Regions from separate parts of the Cardiobacterium sp. genome, predicted to be linked through region 1. Evidence: riboswitches for the same ligand, from Rfam matches in the RefSeq annotation. Region 1 holds a riboswitch; the other holds the start of a gene.
What was found. Region 1 has a riboswitch for thiamine pyrophosphate ahead of thiB (thiamine ABC transporter substrate binding subunit). Riboswitches for the same ligand answer to the same signal wherever they lie in the genome.
Positions count from the first base shown of each region.

Region 2: it holds a riboswitch for thiamine pyrophosphate, as region 1 does, so the genes downstream of both, thiM (hydroxyethylthiazole kinase) here and thiB (thiamine ABC transporter substrate binding subunit) in region 1, are expected to answer to the same signal.

Region 1 is NZ_DBHKZK010000082.1:3,449-10,031, reverse strand. It holds gene ccoN (cytochrome-c oxidase, cbb3-type subunit I) at 1-1,190, shown strand, start outside; gene ccoO (cytochrome-c oxidase, cbb3-type subunit II) at 1,216-1,827, shown strand; gene ACO54Z_RS12385 (cbb3-type cytochrome oxidase subunit 3) at 1,834-2,040, shown strand; gene ccoP (cytochrome-c oxidase, cbb3-type subunit III) at 2,037-3,560, shown strand; TPP riboswitch at 3,907-3,999, shown strand; gene thiB (thiamine ABC transporter substrate binding subunit) at 4,037-5,020, shown strand; gene ACO54Z_RS12370 (hypothetical protein) at 4,996-5,136, shown strand; gene ACO54Z_RS12365 (WG repeat-containing protein) at 5,240-6,037, shown strand; gene ACO54Z_RS12360 (hypothetical protein) at 6,119-6,583, shown strand, end outside.
Region 2 is NZ_DBHKZK010000010.1:762-7,344, reverse strand. It holds gene ACO54Z_RS00685 (roadblock/LC7 domain-containing protein) at 1-132, opposite strand, end outside; gene ACO54Z_RS00680 (GTP-binding protein) at 142-675, opposite strand; gene ACO54Z_RS00675 (hypothetical protein) at 700-1,692, opposite strand; gene ACO54Z_RS00670 (roadblock/LC7 domain-containing protein) at 1,775-2,131, opposite strand; gene tsaE (tRNA (adenosine(37)-N6)-threonylcarbamoyltransferase complex ATPase subunit type 1 TsaE) at 2,331-2,747, shown strand; gene ACO54Z_RS00660 (N-acetylmuramoyl-L-alanine amidase) at 2,810-4,354, shown strand; gene ACO54Z_RS00655 (shikimate kinase) at 4,365-4,904, shown strand; TPP riboswitch at 5,004-5,099, shown strand; gene thiM (hydroxyethylthiazole kinase) at 5,185-5,994, shown strand; gene thiD (bifunctional hydroxymethylpyrimidine kinase/phosphomethylpyrimidine kinase) at 5,991-6,583, shown strand, end outside.

The DNA of each region.
Region 1 (6,583 bases):
ACGTCGTGCAGCGCGTCTGTAGCGTCCGCCTCGTCTCCGACAAAATCGCCGCCTTCACCTTCTACGGCTACCAGACCGTGCTGGTACTCGGCGTGCTGAGTTACGTCCTCGGCTATTCGCAAAGCAAGGAATACGCGGAACTGCCGTGGCTGCTGGACGTCGCCCTCGCCGTGGTCTGGGTCGCCTATGGCTACGTCTTCTTCTTCACCATCGGCAAGCGCCGCGAAAAACACATTTACGTCGGCCTCTGGTTCTACGGCGCCTACATCATCGCCGTCGCCGTGCTGCACATTTTCAACAACCTCGCCCTGCCGATTGACTGGCTGCATTCCTACCCGGTGTACGCCGGGGCGGTCGATGCGATGGCGCAGTGGTGGTACGGCCACAACGCCGTCGGCTTCTTCCTCACCGCCGCCTTCCTCGGCATGATGTATTACTTCGTGCCGAAACAGGCCGGTCGCCCGATTTACTCCTACCGCCTTTCCATCGTCCACTTCTGGGCGCTGATTTCCATCTATATGTGGGCGGGGCCGCACCACCTGCACTACACCGCGCTGCCGGACTGGACGCAGTCGCTCGGCATGGCGTTTTCCGTCATCCTCTGGGTACCGTCCTGGGGCGGGATGATTAACGGCATGATGACCCTCTCCGGTGCCTGGAACAAACTCGTCACCGACCCCATCATCCGCTTCCTCTTCGTCGCACTCGCCTTCTACGGCATGAGTACCTTTGAAGGACCGATGATGGCCATCAAGGAAGTGAACGCGCTGTCGCACTACACCGAATGGACGGTCGGTCACGTCCACTCCGGCGCGCTCGGCTGGGTGGCGATGATAACGATGGGCTCGCTCTACCATATGCTGCCGCGCCTCTACGGCAAGACGGAAATGTACTCCACACGCCTGATTTTCGTGCATTTCTGGCTGGCGACCATCGGCATCGTCCTCTACGTCACCTCCATGTGGGTCGCTGGCATCATGGAAGGCCTCTTGTGGCGCGAAACCACCGCCGACGGCAGCCTCACCTACACCTTCATCGAAATCCTCGGCAAAAAATACATCTTCTACTTCGTCCGCTTCCTCGGTGGCTGCTTCTTCCTGAGCGGTATGTGCCTGATGGCGTACAACTGCTGGCGTACCGTCGCCAGCGGCAAACAGCCCGCTGCCCAACTGCAAGCGCAACCCGCCTGAGAACAAGGAGAACCGCATGAACCTCATGAGCCACGAACGCATCGAAAAAAGCGTCGTCATCCTCGGCATCCTCACCTTCTTCGCCGTCATCTGGGGCGGCCTCGTACAAATCGTGCCGCTGTTTTTCGACCAAAAACTGCGCCCGGAAGACGGCTACGTCAAACCCTACGACCCGCTGCGCCTCGCCGGATTCAACATCTACGTGCGCGAAGGTTGCTACGGCTGCCACTCGCAAATGATCCGCCCCTTCCGCTGGGAAACCGAGCGCTACGGTCACTACTCCGTCGCCGAAGAATCCATGTACGACCGCCCCTTCATGTGGGGCTCCAAACGCACCGGCCCGGACCTCGCCCGCGTCGGCGGCCGATACGGCGACGACTGGCACCACAAACACCTCACCGACCCGCGCAGCGTCGTTCCCGAATCCAATATGCCCGCCTACCCCTGGCTGAACAAAACCCCGGCAGACATCACCCTCACCGAAAACAGCATCCGTACCAAAATAAAACTGGGTGAACCCTACACCGAGGCGGACGTTGAAAGCGTCAAGGAAAAACTCAAAGACAAAACCGAAATGGACGCACTCGTCGCCTACCTGCAAGGCCTGGGCGTCGCCTTCAAAGAACAGAACCGGTAACAGAACATGACAGCCGCCGGCATCGCCTGGGTCAAATACACCACCGTCGTCCTCTTCGCATCCTTCATCCTGATGGTAGTCATCCTCTACCTGCCGCAACGGCGCAAGCCCTACGAAGATGCCGAAAAACTCGCCCTCAAGGACGAAAACGACGCCCCCATCCACCCGCGGCACCCGGCAGACACAGCACAAAACAAGAGGCAAAACAAATGACCGCAGTCAGCATCTTCATCGCAGCCGTCACCGTGCTGCACATCCTCGGCTACATCGGCCTGGTGTACTGGACGACCCACATCAAGGCGGGCGGCGACGCCAAAGAAGGCGAAATCATCGACCACACCTGGGACGGCGACCTCAAAGAAATGAACAACCCGATGCCGGGCTGGTGGCTGTCGCTGTTTTACCTGATGATCGCCTTCGCCATCGCCTACCTCTTCCTTTACCCCGGCGTGTACAAAGGCAGCAAAGGCTGGACACAACTTGGCCAATACCAGCAGGAAAGCCGCAAAATCGACTCCCGCTCCGCCGAATACTTCCGCCACTACGCTGGCAAAAGCGTCGAAGAACTCGCCAAAGACCCGGACGCGCTCGCAACAGGCCGCCGCATCTTCCTGCAAAACTGCGCCGTCTGCCACGCCTCGGACGCGGGCGGCAGCCCCGGCAGCTACCCCAACCTCACCGACAAAGACTGGATCTGGGGCGGCACACCGGAAAACATCATCAACACCATCACCAACGGCCACACCGGCGCGATGCCACCCGGTGGCGCGCTGATAGCCGTCACCCCCGGCCAGCCGCCCAGCGCCGAAGACCAGGAAAAACTCGACGACGTCAGCAACTACGTCCTCTCGCTTGGCGGCTACCCGCACGACCAGGCGCGCGCCGACAAAGGCAAAGCACTCTACGGCACCAGCTGCATCGCCTGCCACGGCCCGGACGGCAAAGGCAACCCGGTCATCGGCGGCATCAACCTCGCCGACCAGACCTGGCTCTACGCCGACGACCCGGAAGACCCGGCGGCGCTCAAAGCCTTCATCGAACACCAAATCCAGCAACCGCGCAACAACGTCATGCCCGCGTGGAAAGACACCCTGGGCGACGCCAAAATCAAAGTCGTCGCTGCCTACGTCTATTCGCTGAGCCAGGACGAAGAAGAAGCGGCGGAAGAAAAAGCGGCAGAACCTGCTACCGAAGCGACTGCTCCTGCGAGTGAAACCGCCGCACCGGCGACCGCCGAAGCCGCGACAACCAGCGAAGCAGAAAAACCCGCCGCTGAAGCGACCGCGCCCGCAGCCGAAACCGCCGCCGCTGAATCTGCTGCTACCAACGAAGCAGAAAAACCCGCCGCCGAAGCGACTGCGCCCGCCGCCGAAGCGGCCGCGCCCGCAGCCGAAACCGCTGCCGCCGAAACCGCTGCCAGCGAAGCGGCAAAACCCACCGCCGAAGCGACCACTCCCGCGAGCGAAACCGCCGCACCGGCGACCGCCGAACCTGCTGCCACCAGCGAAGCGGCAAAACCCGCCGCTGAAGCGACCGCGCCCGCAGCCGAAGCCGCGACAACCAGCGAAGCAGAAAAACCCGCCGCCGAAGCAACCGCTCCTGCAACAGAAACCGCCGCCCCGAAACCCGCCGAAGCTGCTGCGGCCAGCGACGCAGAAAAAGCTGCTACCGAAGCGACCACTCCGGCAAGCGAGGCCCCGGCGACAAGCGACAGCAAATCCGCACAACCCTGACCTACTTCGCCAGCCTGATCAAATATAGCCACCCACCGAAAGCCTCATACTGTGTTGCATCGCCTCGCCGTACAACCGCGTACTGTCTTCGGCGATACGCCTTGTCTGAAACTTTCGGTGGATGGCTATAATCCGGCATCCGCGAAAAAAACCGCCCTCCGGGGTGGTTTTTTATGAACGGCACACATACCAAAACCGTCCCCACTGCACATGGATGAACGACCAAATCCACATAACCTCACAATACAAACAACGATGATTCACCTTACTAGCGATTAATTTGAGGATTTCCACATAAGATACACACAAAAATCCACACAACTGCCTCCGACCCTATATAATGTCGCCGTTCTCAACGGGGTGTCGGCGAGCCGGCTGAGAAATACCCGCAGAACCTGATCCGGATCATGCTGGCGTAGGGATTGAGACGCTCAATCCCGTTGCGGCTGGTCTTTTTCCCAAAAACGAGGTGCAACGTGTTCAAAAAATCCCTGATTTTCCTCTCTCTCATCGCCGCCGCGGCGTCTGCCAAGCCGGTACTCACCGTCTATACCTACGGTGGTTTCAATACGGAATGGGGTGCGGGTCCCGGTCTCAAGGCCGAATTTGAAAAAGTCTGCGACTGCGAAGTCAAATACGCGGCGCTTGACCACGGCGTGATGATTTTGAACCGCCTGCGCATGGAAGGCGAGCAGAACAGCGCCGATGTCGTCCTCGGCATCGACAATACGCTGATGCAGGCGGCGCTGGATACCGGCCTGCTCGCGCCGAGCGGGGTCGATACCAGCAAGCTGAAACTGCCTGTCGCCTGGGATGACAAGGTCTTCGTGCCGTATGACTATGGCTGGTTCGGCTTCGTTTACGACAAAACCCGCCTGAAAAACCCGCCGCACAGCCTGCATGAACTGGTCGAGAGCAACGAGCCGTGGACGGTGATTTATTCCGACCCGCGCGTGAGCACGCCGGGGCAGGGTTTCATGTTGTGGATGCAGAAGGTGTTTGGCGATGGCGCTCCCGCCGCCTGGGAAAAACTGGCGAAGAAAACGGTGACTGTCGCCAAAGGTTCGGGCGAGGCCTATGGCCTGTTCCGCAAGGGCGAGAGCGACATGGCCTTGTACTACACCACTTCGCCCGCCTATCAAATCATGAAGGAAAACAACGATAATTACGCCGCCGCCCTGTTTGATGAAGGCCACTACCTGCAAGTGGAAGTGGCGGCGCGTACCCGCACCAGCAAGAATCCCGAACTGGCGCAGAAATTCCTCGAATTTCTCATTTCCCCCGCCTTCCAGGACAAGCTCGCCACCACCAACTGGGTTTATCCCGCCGCTGACGTGACGTTGCCGGAAGCGTTTGCCAAACTGCCGCGCCCGGAAAAGACGCTGCAATTCACCCCGGACGAAGTGGAGAAAAACCGGCCGCAGTGGATTGAGCAATGGCAACAGGCGGTGAGCAAGTAAAAGCAGGCATCCCGTTTGCCGCTTATATAGCCATCCTCACAAAACCGCAAACGCAGGTCGGCCATTCATGGCCGACCTGCCATAGCAAAAACGACATCGGCGGCAGCAATACTTAACCCCACCCCCGTCCCCTCCCCCGCAGGGGGAGGGGAGTGTTCTTTTACATACACCTGAGCGCTCAAGGTGTATGTAAACATAAACCCGCAAGACAATGACCTCATGCAAAAAATCATCCTGACCGCGCTGCTTTTGGCAGCGCCCCATGCCCACGCCATCGAATGCCCCGCCCCGCTCGAAGTGCCGCAAGGCGAGGGCATCGAAATCCATCGCAACGTCTGCGGCGCGTTGGGCGTCTTCAGCCAACACGGCAAAAAAGGCTTCTTTGACCCGGGCAGCGGCGAAATCACCGTCCCCGCGCAGTTTGATGCCGTGTACAACGATTACGTCGCCGACACGCTGACGCCGGTGATGAAAGACGGGCGCTGGGCTTACGTCGATACCCGGGGCAAGGCGCACACCGCCTGGGAATTTGAGCAAGTGAGCCTGTTTCCCTACGACGACGCACTCGCCATCGTCGGCAAGGCCGGGCGCTACGGCATGATTGACCGTCACGGCAAAACCGTCGTGCCGCTGCAATATGAGCGAATGGACGGCTTCATGCGCCGCGAAGACAACCGGGGCTACACCACCGTTGCCTGCAAAGCGGGCAAATGCGGCTATCTCGATGAAAAGGGCAACACCCTCATCGCGCTCGCCTACGACGACGCGGGCGGCTTCGGCGCTGACGTCGCCCCGGTGAAAAAGGGCGACCGCTGGGGCTACATCAACCTCAAAGGCGAAACCGTGCAACCCTTTGCATACGAAGAAGCGGAAGGCTTCAGCCACAACTGGGCGGGCAGCCGCGACCGTGTCTGCGTCGAAGCGGTGAAAGACGGCAAGCAGGTGGCGATTGACCCGCAGGGCAATACCTTGCCGGAAGGCACATTCTGCCACCCGCTGCCGCTGCCGGAGGCTTGAGGCGTATTTGTGTAGTCGCGGCAACGGTTGCCGAATCTGCCGCCGAATTGCTTCCTCCCACCAACCCGACAAAATCCAAACATGAAAAGACTGCTGGACAAATTGCAATTCCTGGCTGATTACGGTTTTACCGCCACCGCAGACGGCAATATCGAAAAAATGGATTTCTATACTTTGCATGAAAACCTCTATGGCTATCTGGAAGACTACAGACCATCGGGATTTTGCTTTATCCGTTATCCCGACCAGAAAATAACCATTAAAGCCAACGGGAAAACATTTTATGCTTTCGGCGTCTGTGATTTTGGCGCTTTGGTGCTTAATGAAACGGGGCAGGTATATCTGCTTAACAGCGACCGGATGAATCTCAACGGCATTTTTATTTATGCGAACCATTCATTGGAACACTTTCTGCAAAGCTACTGCCAATGGATGGTGAGCATTTATACGCTAAAAGGCAATCTGAAGCCCGATAACAGTCTGGAAGTAGAAGCGGCGGATTTATTACGCCGCCTGAAAACCACAGACGCACCCGCGATGGAAGCA
Region 2 (6,583 bases), on a different contig from region 1:
GGCGATTTCAAAGCCGTCCGGCGTTGCCAGCAGGACGTTTTTCACGCCGGGGGTTTCCGCCGCGAAGGTTTCCAGCGCGCGGGTGCAGTAGTTGACAAAGTTGTTCTCGCGGTAGTCTTCCAGTGTGGCCATGGGCGTTCCTTAGTTCAGTTCTGCTTCGATGGAAGCGATCAGGGCTTCGACCAGCAATAATACATCATCGCGCTTGCGGGCATCGATTTCGTAGATGGGGAATTTGAGGTCGCGGGTTTCCAGCAGTTTGTTGGCGTCGTTCAGGCTCAGGTGGGCGCCGTCGATGTCGCAGTGGGTGATGCCGACGACGATGCTGTTCATGTGGTGGTTGTGGAAGTAGTCCACATAGTACGGCAGTTCTTTGGCCGCTTTGGGCGAGGCACCGTCCACGAGGATGATGGCGCCGAGTGCGCCTTCGGTGACAACGCGCCAGACGAGCTCAAAGCGCTCTTGTCCCGGCGTGCCGTAAAGGCCGACTTTGGTATCCGGCGGCAACAGGATTTGGCCGTAGTCAATGCCGACAGTGGTCAGCAGTTTGTTGTGGGCTTTTTTGTCGCTGTTGGCGACATCGGTCGAAATAACTTTTTCGTCTGATAATGCCTGGATCGCCGTGGTCTTTCCGGCGCCCATGCTGCCTGCGAAGATAATTTTGAATTCTTGCATGATGTGAATCGGGTCTGGTGAGAGTTATAGGCCGAGTTTGGCGCGCAGCCGTTGCAGCAGGCTGCGTTTTTGTTCCACTTTTTCTTTTTCCTGCGGGGTGAAGACGCGCTTGACCTGTTCGTCGGCGACGACGCTGTCGTGTTCGACTTTTTGTACTTGTCCTGCCATTAGCGTGGCAAAGAGGAAGCGGCGGATGCGGTCGTAGGAATATGAGGTTTTTTCAAAGAGGGTCGGGATGTTGACCGGATGCGACTGGGTGCAGGTGGCGAGGCGCAACGCTTCGGTGCGTCCGTGTCGTCCCAATGGCTGCGGAAAGCGGATGAGACGGTAATAGGCATGGTCGTCGATATAGTGTCGCCCGTCCATGTCGGATTGCCACAGACTTTCAAACAGCCATAAGTCAAATTGCAGTTTGCGTGCGCTGTCGGGAATATCGAGATTGTCTGTCACCATCCATGTCCACGAATCAAATCCGGGGACGGATTCGCGCGGGTAATTGATGTAAACCAGTCCTTCGTGCGGCTTGATCCAGGTAATACTGTTGCCAGAGGTGGCACGAATGACCATGTTGTCGCGACGGCGAATGTGGTCGAGCAATTCGCGGGCATCATTACTGCTGACACTGGAATAAACCGGGCGCGGAGCGGCGTCATGTGTATGCTTTTCCGGCGGTGGCGTGGTATTGGCGCTGCCGAACAGTTTGCCGAGCCAGAGGTTGTGATTGCCCTGATCGGCATCGCGCAGGTCAAGCGCCGGATAACTGTGATTGCCTGCCAATGCCGCACCATCATCATTATTAAAGGCGCAGACAATCGGGCAATTCACCAGCGAAATATATTTCTGAATTTGCGGGGTAGAAAGAAAACTGGCATTGATGACCACGCCATTAAGCCCTTTGTGATTGGCAGCAACCCAGGTGATCTGCGGACGGTCGGGGGAAGTGTCAATGATTTTTTTAATACGGTTTTCTGATTCCGGCGAGAATCCGAGCAGACAGATACTGTGATTATCCGGCATAACGAGGGGTTCCGTTTACTGATAAATAAAAATTGCGCCCCCTATGCACGGGGGCCAGGGAGCGCACGAGAGAGCCTCTGAATCAGGAGAAATCGAGTTCTTTCTCGAAAGCGCGCAATTCGTGGCGAGCCATGGCAAGATTGGAACGTGAACGATCCAGTACCAGATAGAGGAACAGTTTGTCGTTGCGCTCCAGCGGGCGAATCAGGTGATAGCCCTTGCCGAGGGTGATGAGGATATCTTCAATATCGTCATTGAGTGCCAAAGATTTGCAGACGCGACGTTTGGCATTGAGCACTTCGGTATTACCGGCGGAAGCCAGTTCGAGGTCAAGACCTGAACCTTCGGTAGCCAGTGCCAGACCGCTATCGGCATCCACCAGTGCGGCAGCTTTGAAACCGTCAATGTCTTGCAGACTGCTAAGATCAATTTTAGCCATGTTAGATTTACTCCAAATGATATAACTATTTTGCATAACGCCTAGGGCAAACGGCACTATGCGCAGCACATACCCATCGCAGAAATACGATGAACAACAGAATATTACCACAAAAAAACCGCCCCCGCCGCCTGCGGATTTTGCCAGTGATGAAAATTGCTGTTGTAATGACATTTTTCAGCCGGAAGCGGAGACGCCCATGCCCACAACCTTTGACATCACCACACACGCAGCGCTTGACGACGCCATCGCCATACTGCGCCAATCCCTTGATAACAAAGTCTATTACCTCGAAGGCGCACTGGGTGCGGGCAAGACCACCTTCGTCCGCCACTGGCTGCACCAGAGCGGCTACAACGGAGCCGTCACCAGCCCGACCTACGCCCTGATGAACGAATACCATACTGGACAACACACTGTAATCCATGCAGATTTATACCGCCTGGCGACACCGGACGAACTGCTCTACCTCGACGTGCGCGACTGGAGTGCGCGCGCCGACCGCATCTTCATCGAATGGGCACAAAACGGCGGCGCATACCTGCCCGCCGCTGACGTAATCTGTCAGTTCACCCTGCGCGACGGCAAACGCACCCTCACCGCGCTAACCGCCTGATAATGGTCTTTCCCCGCCAAGACAGGCATAATGCCGGGATTCCCACAAAACCCACAAGAAACATGACCTTGCGAACCGCAATCCAGGCACTTCTGCGCGCCCGCGCCCTGCTGCTCCTGCTCCTCGCCCTGCTTTGCAGCGTGCAGGCGCTGGCCGTCACCCTGCAAGACGTGCGCTACAACCGTCTGCCGGACAAAACCCAACTCGTCCTCGACCTTGACCGCCCGACCGTCTTCCGCCAGTTCAGCCTTGCCGGGCCACCGCGCATCGTGCTGGACCTGCCCGACGCCAGCCGCAGCGGCCGCGCCGGCATGACCCTCAACAGCGGTGCCGTCACCAGCATCCGCACCGGCTTCAGCGACACCACCACCCTGCGCGTCGTCATCGACCTGCGCTACCCCGCCAAAACCAACATCTACACCATGCCGCCGGAAAACGGACGCGGCAACCGCATCGTCATCGACATCTACGACAACCTCGCCGAACAGACACTCACCCTCGAATCCCTCGACAGCAGCGACCAGCCGCCCTACGTCGTCTTCGCCGGCGAACCACTGGAAACCATGCGCGACAGCGGCGGCGTCAGCATTGGCAGCCCGCCCGTCAGCGCGCCCCTGCCCAACACCAGCCCCGCCGCCCTCCCCTACCCGAACGCGAACAGCGCGCCGCCGCCCTTCATGCAAACCACCCCGCTGCCGCAACCCAACCTGCCGCCAGCGACCCTGCCCGCGCCACGCCCGCAGCCGAACATCGCCGCCGTCCCGGCGCCGCGCACCGTCCCCGCCTACAAACCGCAGCGCAGCGCGCCCGCGACCGTCACCGTGGAGCGCGACATCTCCGCCAGCGGACGCATCGAAAAACAGAACAAAATCATCACCCCGTCCGCCGTCTCCAAACGCACCATCGTCGTCGCCATCGACCCCGGCCACGGCGGCAAAGACACCGGCGCGGTCAACCCGTCCACCGGCCTGCGCGAAAAAGACGTCGTCCTGCAAATCGCACACCGCCTGAAAAAACACCTCAACGCCAAAAAAGGCTTCAGCGCCTTCCTCACCCGCGACGGCGACACCTACATCCCGCTGCACGAACGCACCGCCATTGCCCGCCGCCGCAACGCCGACATCTTCGTCTCCATCCACGCCGACTCCTCCGAAAGCAACGAACCAAGCGGCGCCTCCGTCTTTATCCTCTCCACCAAAGGCGCGACCACCCAAATCGGCAGATACCTCGAACGCACCGAAAACACCGTGGACCAGCGCTGGGGCATAGACGTGCGCAAATACGACAACGACGTACAACAAGCCCTGCTGGGCATCCAGCAGGACGCCACCATCGAATCCAGCCACGCCCTCGCCAGCCGCACCCTGAACGAACTCGCCCGTCTCGGCAACCTCCACGGCAAACGGGTCAACAGCGCCAACTTCGTCGTGCTGCGCTCGCTCGCCGTCCCCTCCATGCTGGTCGAAACCGCCTTCATCTCCAACCCGAACGAAGCACGCAAACTCGCCTCGCCCGACTACCAGGAACAACTGGCGCGCGGCATCGCGGGCGGCATCGCCCGCTACTTCGACGAACACCTGCCGCAGCATATGCTGCTTGGCAAATAACGGAGCACACATGACCGCCGGACGCAAAATCATCCTGATCGGGCCGATGGGCGCGGGCAAAACCTCGCTTGGCAAACGCCTTGCCACCCGCCTGCGCTGGGAATTTACCGACACCGACCACGCATTGTGCGCCCGCACCGGCGTGGACATCCCGACCATCTTCGCTACCGAAGGCGAAGCAGGCTTCCGCAAACGCGAACACGAAGTGCTGACGAGCGTCCTTGCCACCCCGCGCGACATGATTGTCGCCTGCGGTGGCGGCATCGTCCTCAAAGCCGAAAACCGCCGCCTCATTGCGAGCCAGTTCCTCGTCGTCTTCCTTGACGTCTCGGTGCGCCGACAAATCCTGCGCATAGGGCGCGACCGCAACCGCCCGCTGGTACAAAACGCGGAAAACCTGCAAGCCAAACTTGAACAAATCCGCGACGAACGCCTCGGCCTCTACGAAGGACTGGCGGACATCCGCGTCGATACCGACAACAACCACTTCACCAACTCCTTCAAAAAACTGCTGCACGACGTCGAAACCCGCCTGCGCCGCGACCGCTAGAGGCTGAATGACAAACAGTGCCTAACCCGCACCCCAATCCCCGCTCCGGCGGGGATACTTGCACCCACCCGCCACAACTGCGCTAAACTGCGCACAGACTTCATCAAGTCGGGGTGCCGTCCGCCGGGCGGCTGAGAACATACCCGTGAACCTGAAACAGCTAACACTGGCGTAGGAAACTTATGCAAGCATCACCCGCACCACGCACCGCCGCAGCGTCCGCCTCCCGGACAAAGCCGCGGTGCGTCACTGTTTCCGGCTCACATCCACCGGAAACACCATGCACATCCACTACCTGAGCGCCATCCGCGCACAAAACCCGCTGATTCACAACATCACCAGCGCCGTCGCCGCCCACTTCAGCGCCAACGGCCTGCTCGCGCTCGGTGCCTCGCCGCTGATGGCGGAAAGCCCCGCCGAGGCGGCAGAACTGGCGGCGCACAGCGCGGCGTTGGTGCTGAACATCGGCACACCATCACAAACACGGCTGGAAGCGATGCAACAAGCAGGCGCGGCGGCAAACCGCGCGGGCGTGCCGGTCATCCTCGACCCGGTCGCCGTCGGCGCCAGCGCCTACCGCCGCGACACCATCGCCGCGCTGCTGCAACACATCCGCTTCGCTGCCATCCGCGGCAACGCGGGCGAGCTGGCGTATCTCGCCGACGTCCCCTGGCAAAACAAAGGCGCGGACGCGGGCGAAGGCCACGGCGACCGTGCCGCCATCGCGCGCACCGTCGCCACCCGCTACCACTGCATCGCCGTCCTGAGCGGCGCGCGCGACTACATCGCCGACGGCCAGCGCGTCGCCACCCTCGACAATGGCACACCGCTCCTGCCGCGCATCACCGCCTCCGGCTGCCTGCTCAGTGCCGTTCTCGGCGCCTTCCTCGCCGTCGCTCCCGCGCACGACCACTACCAGGCCGCCTGCGAAGCCTGCGCCGCCTACGCCATTGCGGGCGAACAGGCCGCCGCCGGACTCGCGCCCACACAAAGCGGCAGCTTCGCCGCCCGCCTCATCGACGCCCTCGCCGCCATCCGCGACGAAGACATCGCCCGCGCCGCCCGCCTGCATGAAGGAGACGCCTCATGACCATTCCACAAGCGCTAACCATCGCCGGCTCCGACAGCGGCGGCGGCGCCGGCATCCAGGCCGACATCAAAACCATGCAAATGCGCGGCGTCTTTGCCACCAGCGTCATCACCGCCATCACCGCACAAAACACCTGCGGCGTGAACCACATCGAAATGGCAAGTACCGCCAGCGTGCGCGCACAAATCGCCGCCATCGCTGCCGATTTCACCATCCGCGCCCACAAAATCGGGATGCTCGGCACCGCCGACATGATTGCCTGCGTCGCCGCCAGCCTGCGCGACTGCAACTTCGGTGCGCTGGTACTCGACCCGGTGATGATTTCCAAAGGCGGTGCGCCACTGCTGCAAAGCGACGCCATCGCCGCGCTGAAACACGAACTGCTGCCGCGCGCCACCCTCATCACCCCCAACCTGCCCGAAGCCGAACAACTCGCGGGCATCCACATCAGCGACGACGCGGACATCGCCCGCGCCGCGCGTATCCTGCGCCAACAGGGCGCGCACGCCGTCCTCATCAAGGGCGGCCACGGCGAGGGCGACACCTGCCGCGACTGGCTCATCCACGACGGCAGCACCCTCACCCTTGA